Regions from separate parts of the Streptomyces sp. NPDC111507 genome, predicted to be linked through region 1. Evidence: riboswitches for the same ligand, from Rfam matches in the RefSeq annotation. Region 1 holds a riboswitch; the other holds the start of a gene.
What was found. A riboswitch is a leader RNA that binds a small molecule or an ion and turns the genes downstream of it on or off. The one in region 1 is predicted to bind glycine.
Positions count from the first base shown of each region.

Region 1 (6,336 bases):
GACGCGGGGCTCGTGGACCAGGTGGTGGCCCCTTTGCGGCGCCACCGCAATCCGCAGACCAGGGCGCACGCCGAGGCCCGTACGAAGGAGCTGGCGGGGCTCACGGTGAAGCTGCACGCGGCGCTGGTGCAGACCGCGCTGGGCGTCCGGCTGCCCTGACCCGATGTGCCCGCCGGGCGTCCGGATCGGCCCCCGTTCTGTGCCCGACTACCCAAACATCCCGGGCACGGCCTAGGGTTGCTGTGTGAACGAGCTCGATGTCGTAGGTGTCCGGGTCGAAATGCCCTCCAACCAACCGATCGTGCTCCTGCGTGAAGTGGGAGGCGACCGCTACCTCCCCATCTGGATCGGACCGGGGGAGGCGACGGCGATCGCCTTCGCCCAGCAGGGCATGGCCCCCGCGCGACCGCTGACCCACGACCTGTTCAAGGACGTGCTGGAAGCCGTCGGCCAGGAGCTCACCGAGGTGCGCATCACTGATCTGCGCGAGGGGGTCTTCTACGCGGAGCTGGTGTTCGCCAGCGGGGTCGAGGTCAGTGCCCGTCCGTCCGACGCCATAGCGCTGGCGCTGCGCACCGGGACGCCGATCTACGGCAGTGACGGTGTGCTCGACGACGCCGGCATCGCGATCCCGGACGAGCAGGAGGACGAGGTGGAGAAGTTCCGCGAGTTCCTCGACCAGATCTCGCCCGAGGACTTCGGGACCAACAGCCAGTGAGGGGACCGATCGCCCGAAGGCGGGCGGTCGGACACCCGGGCTCGGGAGCAGGCAGTGGCGCACACCCCTGGCGAGCCGCTGGATCGCAGGACTCCGGGGCGGCAATTGCCCGTGGCCCGTGTGGCGCGCTGCGGCCCGCTCCGAGAGCATTCGGCTAGCCTTTCCCCGCGGTGGGACACGGGAAACCACTCCTAGGGTGATTATCACTCGGCGTGCCGAGTGTGGCGATCGTTGACGCACCCCCGGTGACTGCCTACCGTCGAGAGGGCAGGTCAAGGACGGAGGTCGGCGTGAGAAGCAGCGGCGACGGTACGGCTGGGGGTGCCCCCGGACGAAGTCTGGGGGAGAGCGGCCCGTACCCTCCCCCAAGCTCTCGGCTCAGCTCGAGCAGGGGGTACCCCCATCACGGCAGCGCGGCCGATCACATTCCGCAGCGGCCGACAGCGGTGCCTGGTGAGTCCGGTGAGGGTGGGGCGGCTGCCGAGGAGATCGGCTACCGCGGTCCTACGGCGTGTGCCGCCGCGGGCATCACCTACCGGCAGTTGGACTACTGGGCCAGGACTGGTCTGGTCGAACCGAGCGTGCGGCCCGCCTATGGGTCGGGGACCCAGCGGCTCTATAGCTTCCGGGATGTCGTCGTCCTGAAGATCGTGAAGCGGTTCCTCGACACGGGAGTGTCGTTGCAGAACATCCGCACCACGGTCCAGCACCTCAGGGAACGCGGCTTCCGGGACCTGGAGCGGATGACGCTGATGAGCGACGGCGCGACCGTCTATGAATGCTCCTCGCCCGACGAGGTCCACGCCCTGTTGCAGGGCGGTCAGGGCGTCTTCGGGATCGCCGTGGGCGTGGTGTGGCGGGACGTCGAGAGCGCGCTCTCGCAGTTGCACGGGGAGCGTGTGGACACGGGCGAGACACTCGTCGGGCACAACCCGACGGACGAGCTGGCGCGTCGGCGCAATCGGGCCGTCTGAGGTCCGCGGAGGCATTGTCAGTGGCGTAGGGCAGCATCGGACATGTGAGAACCGCGCCTACGATCCTGCATCTCGACATGGATGCCTTCTTCGCCTCGGCGGAGCAGGCAGCCAAGCCGAGCCTGCGCGGGAAGGCCGTCGTCGTGGGCGGGCTCGGACCCCGCGGAGTCGTCTCGACCGCCTCCTACGAGGCACGGGTGTTCGGGGTGCACTCGGCGATGCCCATGGCCCAGGCACGTCGCCTGGCGCCGAACGCCGCGTATCTCGTGCCCCGCTTCACGCTCTACCGGGAGGTCAGCGAGCAGGTGATGGGGCTGCTGGGGGCGTTGTCGCCGCTGGTGGAGCCGCTGAGCCTGGACGAGGCGTTCGTCGATCTGGAGGCGGGGGAAGCGGCCTGGGACGAGGCTTCCGCGCGGCTGGTCGGGGCGAAGCTGCGCGCGGACATCCGGGCCGTGACGGGGCTGACGGGTTCGGTGGGGCTCGCAGCGTCCAAGATGCTCGCCAAGATCGCTTCGGAGCAGGCGAAGCCCGACGGTCTCGTGGTCATAGAACCTGGGACGGAACGCGCGCTGCTGGGGCCGATGTCGGTGCGGACGCTGCCGGGTGTCGGGCCCGCGACCGGGGACCATCTGCGGCGGGCCGGGATCACCACGGTCGACGAGATCGCCGAGGCGGGCGAGGACGAACTCGTACGGCTGGTGGGGAAGGCGCACGGGCACGCGCTGTACGCGATGGCGCTGGCGCACGACGAGCGGCCCGTGGTGGCCGAGCGGGAGACGAAGTCCGTGTCGGTGGAGGACACGTACGACGTGGACATCCACGACCGGATGCGGGTCGGCCTGGAGGTGCAGCGGCTCGCCGACCGGTGTGTGCGGCGGTTGCGGGATGCGGGGCTGTCCGGGCGGACCATCGTGCTGAAGGTGCGGAGGTACGACTTCTCGACGCTGACCCGGTCGGAGACGCTGCGGGGGCCGACGGACGACCCCGGCGTCGTACGGGAGGCTGCCGCGCGGCTTCTGGAGGCGGTGGACACGACCGGGGGCGTGCGGCTGCTGGGGGTCGGCGTCTCGGGGCTCGCGGACTACACGCAGGAGGACCTTTTCGCCCAGGCCCAGGCTCAGGCGCAAGCGGAGGCGGAGGCCGCCGCGGGGGAGGCGGCGGTGCTGGAGCATCCGGACGAGGACGGGGCGGAGGAAGTAGCTGCCGAGCAGACGCCGGCTGCCGAGCGCCGGTGGCCTGCGGGGCATGACGTGCGGCATGCGGAGTACGGGCACGGATGGGTGCAGGGGAGCGGGCTCGGGAGGGTGACCGTGCGGTTCGAGACGCCTTACTCCGAGCCGGGGCGTGTGCGGACGTTTCGTACGGATGATGTCGCGTTGGAGTTGGCTGATCCGTTGCCGTTGGTGATGGGGGCCGTGTGCGATCGCCGCGGGGGGTGAGGTCGGCGCTGCGGGCGGTATGTGGCTGGTCGCGGCCACGCGGCGGAGCCGCATGATGTCAGAGCCCCGCGCCCCTGGAGGGGCGCGTCAGCGGGGCGCAAACCGAGAAGTCACCCTTCGTCCGTGCCTGCCAGGCGGCCGAAGTCGCGGTCCGGGGGTGGGGACGGGGGTGTCACGTCCAGGCCGTAGTGGTGGTAGAGCTGGAGTTCCTGTTCGGGGGAGAGGTGGCGGCCCACGCCGAAGTCGGGGGCGTCCTTGATCAGGGCACGGTCGAAGGGGACACGCAGCGTGCCCTCGACGACTTCGCTGGGCTCCAGGGGGACGAAGGCGTCCCTGCTGAACAGGCCCGTCCGTATGGCGGCCCACTCCGGGACGCCGGTCGCGTCGTCGAGATAGACCTCGTCGACCGTGCCGATCTTGGCGCCGTTGCGGTCGAGCGCCTTGCGGCCGATCAGGTTGCGCGGATCGATGTCGGTCTGCACGGTCCCTCCACTCGCTAGCAACTCATCCGTAAGCACTACAAAAGAGCACATTCGGGAAGGTGGCCACTCGAAAGCTCGTACGTTGTCCTCGCTGGTAGGCTGGCAAGCGGCTGCTGACCCCGTGCGGGAGAGTCCTCCAGACATCACCGGAGGCGCCGAAGGAGCAAATCCTCCCCGGAATCTCTCAGGCACACGTACCGCACGGACGAGGTCACTCTGGAAAGCAGGGCGGGTGTCGAAGGCCTCCGCCCTCACCGACGGTGAAAGCCGGGTCGCAGCGAGCGGGCGGGCCGGTGAAGCTCTCAGGTTGAGATGACAGAGGGGGAGGCCGTCGGGGTACCCGCGCCGTGGTGCCCCTCGAAGGTCGTGTCAGACCAGGAGGCCTCCGCAATGACCGCCCATCGCATTCCGCTCTCCGAGCTCGAACAGGGAATCCCCTTCGAGCAGCGCCACATCGGGCCCGACCCCGAGGCGCGGGCCAAGATGCTCGCGCAGGTCGGGTACGGCTCGCTCGACGAGCTGACGGCCGCCGCGGTGCCGGACGTCATCAAGAACGCCGAGGCGCTGGAGCTGCCGGGCGCGCGCACCGAGGCCGAGGTACTGGCCGAGCTGCGCTCCCTCGCGGACCGCAACCAGGTGCTCGACTCGATGATCGGCCTCGGCTACTACGGCACGTTCACGCCGCCGGTGATCCTGCGCAACGTCATGGAGAACCCGGCCTGGTACACCGCGTACACGCCGTACCAGCCGGAGATCTCCCAGGGGCGGCTCGAAGCGCTGCTGAACTTCCAGACCGTCGTCGCCGAGCTGACCGGGCTGCCCACCTCCGGTGCCTCGCTGCTCGACGAGGGCACCGCCGCCGCCGAGGCGATGTCGCTGTCCCGGCGCATGGGCAAGAACAAGAAGGGCCTCTTCCTGGTCGACGCGGACACCCTGCCGCAGACCGTCGCCGTCATCGAGACCCGCGCGGAGCCGACCGGCGTCGAGATCGTCGTCGCCGACCTGGGCGAGGGCATCCCCGCCGAGATCGCCGGGCGTGAGATCAACGGCGTGCTGATCCAGTACCCGGGTGCCTCCGGCGCCGTACGCGACCTGAAGCCCGTCATCGAGCAGGCGCACGAGCTCGGCGCGGTCGTCACGGTCGCCGCCGACCTGCTCGCCCTCACGCTGCTCGCCTCGCCCGGTGAGCTCGGCGCCGACATCGCGATCGGTACGACCCAGCGCTTCGGCGTGCCGATGGGCTTCGGCGGTCCGCACGCCGGATACATGGCGGTGCGTGAGACGTTCGCGCGCAGCCTGCCCGGCCGGCTGGTGGGCGTCTCCGTGGACGCCGACGGACACAAGGCGTACCGGCTCGCCCTGCAGACGCGGGAGCAGCACATCCGCCGCGAGAAGGCGACCAGCAACATCTGCACGGCGCAGGTGCTTCTCGCGGTGATGGCCGGCATGTACGCCGTCTACCACGGTCCCGAGGGTCTGCGGACCATCGCGCGGCGTACGCACCGGTACGCCACGATCCTCGCCGCGGGCCTGACGGCCGGCGGGGTCGAGGTCGTGCACGGCGCCTACTTCGACACGCTGACCGCGCGGGTGCCGGGCCGCGCCGCCGAGGTCGTGGCGGGCGCGCGCAGCGGAGGCGTCAACCTCCACCTCGTCGACGCCGACCACGTGTCGATCGCCTGCGACGAGACCACCGCCCGCAAGCAGGTGGGCGCTGTCTGGACCGCGTTCGGTGTCGACGGTGACATCGAGGCGCTGGACGCCGTCGCCGAGGACACGCTGCCCGCCGCGCTGCTGCGCACCGACGACTACCTCACACACCCGGTCTTCCACCAGTACCGCTCCGAGACCGCGATGCTGCGCTACCTGCGCAAGCTGTCCGACCGCGACTACGCGCTCGACCGCGGCATGATCCCGCTGGGCTCCTGCACCATGAAGCTCAACGCGACCACCGAGATGGAGCCGGTCACCTGGCCCGAGTTCGGCCAGCTGCACCCCTTCGTGCCCGCCGAGCAGGCGCAGGGCTATCTCACCCTCATCCAGGAGCTGGAGGAGCGGCTCGCCGAGGTCACCGGGTACGACAAGGTGTCGCTCCAGCCGAACGCGGGCTCCCAGGGCGAGCTGGCCGGGCTGCTGGCCGTACGCGGCTACCACCGGGCCAACGGCGATGACCAGCGCACGGTCTGCCTGATCCCGTCCTCCGCGCACGGCACGAACGCCGCGAGTGCGGTGATGGCCGGCATGAAGGTCGTCGTCGTGAAGACCGCCGGGGACGGCGAGATCGACGTCGCGGACCTGCGCTCGAAGATCGAGCAGCACCGCGACGAGCTCGCGGTGCTGATGATCACGTACCCCTCGACGCACGGTGTGTTCGAGGAGCACGTCGCCGACATCTGCGCGCAGGTGCACGAGGCGGGCGGGCAGGTGTACGTCGACGGCGCCAACCTCAACGCGCTGGTGGGCCTCGCCAAGCCGGGCCACTTCGGCGGTGACGTCTCCCACCTGAACCTGCACAAGACGTTCTGCATCCCGCACGGCGGCGGCGGTCCGGGCGTGGGCCCGGTCGGCGTACGCGCGCACCTGGCGCCGTACCTGCCGAACCACCCGCTGCAGCCCGCGGCCGGCCCCGAGACCGGCGTGGGACCGATCTCCGCCGCTCCCTGGGGCTCGGCGGGCATTCTGCCCATCTCCTGGGCGTACGTTCGTCTCATGGGCGGCGAGGG
Region 1 is NZ_JBVKBU010000012.1:7,393-13,728, forward strand. It holds gene ftsR (transcriptional regulator FtsR) at 1-159, shown strand, start outside; gene ACZ7M2_RS35930 (bifunctional nuclease family protein) at 245-718, shown strand; gene ACZ7M2_RS35935 (MerR family transcriptional regulator) at 1,009-1,692, shown strand; gene ACZ7M2_RS35940 (DNA polymerase IV) at 1,737-3,131, shown strand; gene ACZ7M2_RS35945 (PRC-barrel domain-containing protein) at 3,242-3,613, opposite strand; glycine riboswitch at 3,728-3,823, shown strand; gene gcvP (aminomethyl-transferring glycine dehydrogenase) at 4,004-6,336, shown strand, end outside.

Region 2 (6,336 bases), on a different contig from region 1:
GGAGGTTAATACGGGCATTACCCGGACGTTCCCTCGCCATCTACGCGCGAAGAAATGCAGAGCCGCGGTGAAGGACCCGTGCCGATCCTTCACAGTCCACCGGACGGCGGATCAGTATCCGCCGGGTGCCGGTGGATAGCCGTACCCACCCGCCATCGGAGCCTGGGCGGGGGCCGCGGGAGCCGCGTGGGCCTCGCGGTCGTAGAACGGCCGCGCGTTGGCGCGCAGCCACATCGCCACCGGGTCGTACTCGTCCGACATCGCGACGGTCGACACGGGCAGCCCGTCCGGAACCGCGCCGATGGACTGCTGCATCATCGCCCGCACCGAGTCGACGGCGGGCGGCGAAGTGTCGTAGACGTCCAGCCCGATGGCCAGATACGGCGCCCCGAGCGCCGGCTGCACCCAGGCGCGGCGCAGCGAGCGCACGGCGGTGGTGCGATGAGCGTTCTGCGTGAGCAGGGCGTAGAACTGCGGGATCTCGATGCCGGGTTCGGACAGTCGCAGCGGACCGGCGGGCTGGCGCTCCAGACCCGCCGCGATTCTGCGCAGATCGAGCCATGGGATGCCGACCCCGCCGCCCGGGGCGTGCGGATTGAGCCAGAGCCCGAAGTGGTCGGGGTAGAGGGTGCGGGCCACGTCGAGACCGTCGACGACCTCGTACGACCGGTTCCAGCCGCTGGCCGAGAGTTCCTGGGCGGAGGTGACGCACGGCGCGTAGCCGAAGCCCTCCACCTCCATGTTCCCGTACTGGGCGTCCGGAGAGCCGGCCTGGCCGTGCCAGAGCAGCATCCACACCTGGCCGGACGACGGGGTCGCGAGCGCGCGAAGGAGCGCCTCGTAGGCGTCGTAACGCCCGGGCGTCACCTGGCGCAGCATGTGCTCGACCTGACCGGCCGCGGCCGTGCCCGACGCGCTCACCTTCAACCGCCCCTTCGCGAAGAAATCATGACGTCGACCAACACCTCGGCCGAACCCCGGCCGAGCCATGAAACCAGCTTAAGCGGCGAATGCGCTCCGCCGGGGGAGCCGTTGAGAGCTCGGGACCCGTTGCGGTCGGGAGGCCGCGGCTTGTTCGTGGCCGGGCGCGCCCACGCGGCGGAGCCGCACAAGGGTCGCAGCCTCGCGCCCCTTTCGGGGCGCTTCTACCGGGCCTGCTGGTAGAAGGGCCGCACCTGGGCGCGCATCCAGTCGGCCACCGGGTCCTGGGCGACGTCGAGGAGGACCAGGTTCACCGGCCACTTGACCGCGACGCGGGCGAGGGCGCGGGCGAGGGCGTCCATGGGGAGCGTCCGGAGGTCTCCCTCCCACACGGAGAGTTCGACCCCGACGAACATGACCGGGTCGTCGCCCTCGATGCTGGCCAGACAGCGGCGGGCGGTCAGGACGACTCCCGTCGCCGCGAACTCGGCCGAGGCGGCGGCGAAGAAGTCCACCGGGTCGTCCTGCCAGTCGGGCTCGTAGAGCTTCACCCGGCCACCGCTCGTGGGCCCGTCCAGCGGGGTGCGCCCGGTCCGGCACAGCTCGGCGACCGCGAGGGGCGGCAGCGGCACGCCGACCACCCCGTCCGGGTTGATCGCGATACCGACCTGCGGGGGCAGCCCGCGGGCGAACTCGACGGCGGGCGCGATCGTGTACGACAGATGGCTGCCGGCGACCTGGCGGAACTGCTCCTCGGAGCTGAAGACCGGCACGTACGCCTGGCCCTCGATCTCCAGGGTGGGCAGGTCGAGGGATCCCGCGTGCGGTCCGCCGCCGTTGGGCAGCGGCACCCAGACGAAGCTGCGGCCGAGGACCTCGACGATGCGGCCGCCGGCCGAGGGCACTCCGAGGGACGCGGAGAGCACCTCCTCCAGTTCGTTGCCCGGCCAGCCGCCGTGCGAGTGGGGGTGGGGGCCGGGTTGCGGGTACGCCGGTACCGAGAAGTCCGGGAAGTCGGGGATGTCCATCTGTCTACCTGTCTACCGCCTGCGGTGAACCACTGTTCTGGTGTTCTGGCTGGAAAGGTTAGTGGGCCTGTACGACTTCCCGACCGCTCGCGGCGCCTCTCGACTGCTCTCGGCCACTCGCGGCCGTTTCTCAGTCACCGAAGCCGATCCGCCGCAGTACGTCCGCCGCGTCCCGGTCGAGGAGCACCGCCGAGCCGCAGCCCTCCGGCAGGTCGCCCCGCTCGACGGAGCGCAGCAACCGGGCGACCGCGCCCCGGTGACGGGCGAACGCGTATCGCGACACGCCCCGGCCGCGCTCACGCTGGCCCTCCAGCGCCGTGCGGGGCGCGACGTCGAGCAGCAGCAGGTGGAGGGTGCCGCCGCGGCGCTGGGCCTCGCGGGCGAGCCAGCGGCGCACCCAGGCCTGCGCACCGCAGTCGTGGACGACGAGCCCGGCACCGGAGCGCAGGGCGCGACGCAGGCCCGCGTAGTGCGCGAGGCGGACGAGGGGCCGGTAGGCGGCGTACGGCAGCCGGCCGCCCGTCCGCTCGTCCCAGCGGTCCCGGGTGTCCTGGGAGTCGATGCGCGGGCCCTCGACGGCGCGGCGCATCAGGGTGGACTTGCCGCTGCCCGGCAGTCCGGTGACCACGACGACGTCGGCCGCCGCGAAGTGCAGACCGTGCGGAGAGTGTCCCGCGCGCTCTCTGAGGTCGCGGACGACGGCCGTCGGCAGCGCTCCGCACGTCTCCCGGGTCCTGGCCGGGGCACCGGGCTGCTCGGGCAGCGCGAGGCCCGAGGTCGTGGCGTACGCCGTGGTCCTGTTCACCGTGATCGTCCTCCCCTTGGGTCTGGAGTCCCATCCCCGTCGAGTGTAAAGAGAAGGTAATGCGCGGTGTCTCTCGTTTCCGTACGCGGACTGCCACAGGCCGGTTACAGATGCGGACTGCCATGATCGGACGGCGCGTGCGATGATGTGCCCGCCAACTGCATACCGGCCGCTTGAATCCGCGCGGGAGAGTTCCGGGAACCTTCGGGTACCCGGGCGCCGAAGGAGCAAGTCCCTCCCTTGAATCTCTCAGGCCCCGTTACCGCGCGGGCGAGGCACATCTGAAAAGCGGGCCGCTGTCCAGCGGCTCCACCCAAGGTGCAAGTCAGGACCTCCGTTCGCGGGGTCGTGATGAACCTCTCAGGTTCCGATGACAGATGGGGAGGAACGACCTCGCCGTCATGCCTTGGGAGCCCCACCGATGAGCAGTAACGCACCCCGTCTCACCGCGCTCGATGCCCTGCATCGCTCGCTCGGCGCGACGATGACCGACTTCGCGGGCTGGGACATGCCCCTGCGCTACGGCTCCGAGCGCGACGAGCACCTCGCCGTGCGCACCCGGGCCGGTCTCTTCGACCTGTCGCACATGGGCGAGATCACGGTCACCGGACCGCAGGCCGCCGCCCTGCTCAACCACGCGCTGGTCGGCAACATCGCCTCCGTCGGCGTCGGCCGCGCCCGCTACACGATGATCTGCCGGGAGGACGGCGGCATCCTGGACGACCTGATCGTCTACCGGCTGGCCGAAAACGAGTACATGGTCGTCGCGAACGCCTCCAACGCCCAGGTGGTGCTGGACGCGCTGACCGAGCGTGCCGCCGTCTTCGACGCCCTCGTGCGCGACGACCGCGACGCGTACGCGCTGATCGCCGTGCAGGGCCCCGAGTCCCCCGGCATCCTCAAGTCGCTGACCGACGCCGACCTGGACGGGCTGAAGTACTACGCGGGCCTGCCGGGCACCGTCGCGGGCGTCCCGGCGCTGATCGCCCGCACGGGCTACACGGGCGAGGACGGCTTCGAGCTGTTCGTGGCCCCGTCCGACGCGGAGAAGCTGTGGCAGGCGCTGACGGACGCGGGCACGCCCGTCGGGCTCGTCCCCTGCGGCCTCTCCTGCCGCGACACGCTGCGCCTGGAGGCGGGCATGCCGCTGTACGGGCATGAGCTGACCACCTCGCTCACCCCCTTCGACGCGGGGCTCGGGCGGGTCGTGAAGTTCGAGAAGGAGGGGGACTTCGTGGGGCGTGCCGCGCTCCAGGAGGCCGCCTCCCGCGCCGAGGAGAACCCTCCGCGGGTACTCGTCGGGCTTGTCGCCGAGGGCCGTCGCGTGCCGCGCGCCGGGTACCCGGTCGTCGCCGACGGCAAGGTGATCGGCGAGGTCACCTCCGGCGCGCCCTCCCCGACGCTGGGCAAGCCGATCGCGATGGCGTACGTCGACGCCGCGCACGCCTCGCCGGGCACGGCCGGGGTCGGCGTGGACATCCGGGGCAGCCATGAGCCCTACGAGGTCGTGGCGCTGCCGTTCTACAAGCGCCAGAAGTAGCTTCGGGGCCGAGCTTCGGGGCCGAAAGGGCCCCGTCCAGCGCGCCCACGTGACGCACGCCGCTGTGTCACGTCTCGTATCCCAAGACCACTCGGTCATCCCGTTCATCCGCACTCCCCCGCGTACAGGAGAATTCAGGCCATGAGCAACCCCCAGCAGCTGCGCTACAGCAAGGAGCACGAGTGGCTGTCGGTCGCCGAGGACGGCGTCTCGACGGTCGGCATCACCGAGTTCGCGGCCAACGCGCTCGGCGATGTCGTCTACGCCCAGCTTCCGGCGGTCGGTGACACGGTGACCGCGGGCGAGACCTGCGGCGAACTGGAGTCGACCAAGTCGGTCAGCGACCTGTACGCGCCGGTCACCGGCGAGGTCGTGGAGGCCAACCAGGACGTGGTCGACGACCCGTCGCTGGTGAACTCCGCCCCCTTCGAGGGTGGCTGGCTGTTCAAGGTACGCGTCACGGACGAGCCGGCCGATCTGCTCTCCGCCGACGAGTACACCGAGTTCTCCGGCTCTTAAGGACTTCTGACTGATGTCGCTTCTGAACACGCCCCTGCACGAGCTGGACCCGGACGTCGCCGCCGCCGTCGACGCCGAGCTGCACCGCCAGCAGTCCACCCTGGAGATGATCGCCTCGGAGAACTTCGCTCCGGTCGCGGTCATGGAGGCCCAGGGCTCGGTCCTGACCAACAAGTACGCCGAGGGCTACCCGGGCCGCCGCTACTACGGCGGCTGCGAGCACGTCGACGTGGTCGAGCAGATCGCCATCGACCGCGTCAAGGCGCTCTTCGGCGCCGAGCACGCGAACGTGCAGCCCCACTCGGGCGCCCAGGCCAACGCGGCGGCGATGTTCGCGCTGCTGAAGCCGGGCGACACGATCATGGGTCTGAACCTCGCGCACGGCGGGCACCTCACCCACGGCATGAAGATCAACTTCTCCGGCAAGCTGTACAACGTGGTCGCGTACCACGTGAACGACGAGACCGGTCAGGTCGACATGGCCGAGGTCGAGCGCCTCGCCAAGGAGTCCAGGCCGCAGCTGATCGTGGCGGGCTGGTCGGCCTACCCGCGTCAGCTGGACTTCGCCGCGTTCCGCCGGATCGCGGACGAGGTCGGCGCGTACCTGATGGTCGACATGGCGCACTTCGCGGGCCTCGTGGCCGCGGGCCTGCACCCGAACCCGGTGCCGCACGCCCACGTGGTCACGACCACGACGCACAAGACGCTGGGCGGCCCGCGCGGTGGCGTGATCCTGTCCACCGCCGAGCTGGCGAAGAAGATCAACTCCGCGGTCTTCCCCGGCCAGCAGGGCGGTCCGCTGGAGCACGTGATCGCCGCGAAGGCCGTCTCCTTCAAGGTCGCCGCCTCCGACGACTTCAAGGAGCGCCAGCAGCGCACGCTGGACGGCGCGCGGATCCTGGCCGAGCGCCTGGTCCAGGACGACGTCAAGGCCGTGGGCGTGGACGTCCTGTCCGGCGGCACGGACGTGCACCTGGTCCTGGTCGACCTGCGCAACTCCGAGCTGGACGGTCAGCAGGCCGAGGACCGTCTCCACGAGGTCGGCATCACGGTCAACCGCAACGCCATCCCGAACGACCCGCGACCCCCGATGGTCACGTCCGGCCTGCGCATCGGCACGCCCGCCCTCGCCACCCGCGGCTTCCAGGCCGAGGACTTCACCGAGGTCGCGGACATCATCGCCGAGGCGCTGAAGCCCTCGTACGACGCGGAGTCCCTCAAGTCCCGGGTCTCCGCCCTGGCCGACAAGCACCCGCTGTACCCCGGCCTGAAGTAGTACAGAACCAGTTCCTGCGAAAGTTCACTTTCGTACAGAAATTCGCATGGAACGTACGATTCACCGGGACGCCGCGCACACTGGAACCGGAGCTGTGCGCGGCGCCCGCCCCCCTGCACCACCCCTGTTGTGAGGAGTCCCCGTGGCCATCTCGGTCTTCGACCTGTTCTCGATCGGCATAGGCCCGTCGAGCTCCCACACGGTGGGCCCGATGCGTGCGGCGCGCATGTTCGCCCGCCGGCTGCGC
Region 2 is NZ_JBVKBU010000017.1:41,850-48,185, reverse strand. It holds gene ACZ7M2_RS42345 (enhanced serine sensitivity protein SseB C-terminal domain-containing protein) at 112-921, opposite strand; gene ACZ7M2_RS42340 (enhanced serine sensitivity protein SseB C-terminal domain-containing protein) at 1,146-1,949, opposite strand; gene ACZ7M2_RS42335 (AAA family ATPase) at 2,080-2,760, opposite strand; glycine riboswitch at 2,929-3,029, shown strand; glycine riboswitch at 3,030-3,141, shown strand; gene gcvT (glycine cleavage system aminomethyltransferase GcvT) at 3,176-4,294, shown strand; gene gcvH (glycine cleavage system protein GcvH) at 4,436-4,813, shown strand; gene glyA (serine hydroxymethyltransferase) at 4,827-6,089, shown strand; gene ACZ7M2_RS42315 (L-serine ammonia-lyase) at 6,232-6,336, shown strand, end outside.
Region 2: it holds a riboswitch for glycine, as region 1 does, so the genes downstream of both, gcvT (glycine cleavage system aminomethyltransferase GcvT) here and gcvP (aminomethyl-transferring glycine dehydrogenase) in region 1, are expected to answer to the same signal.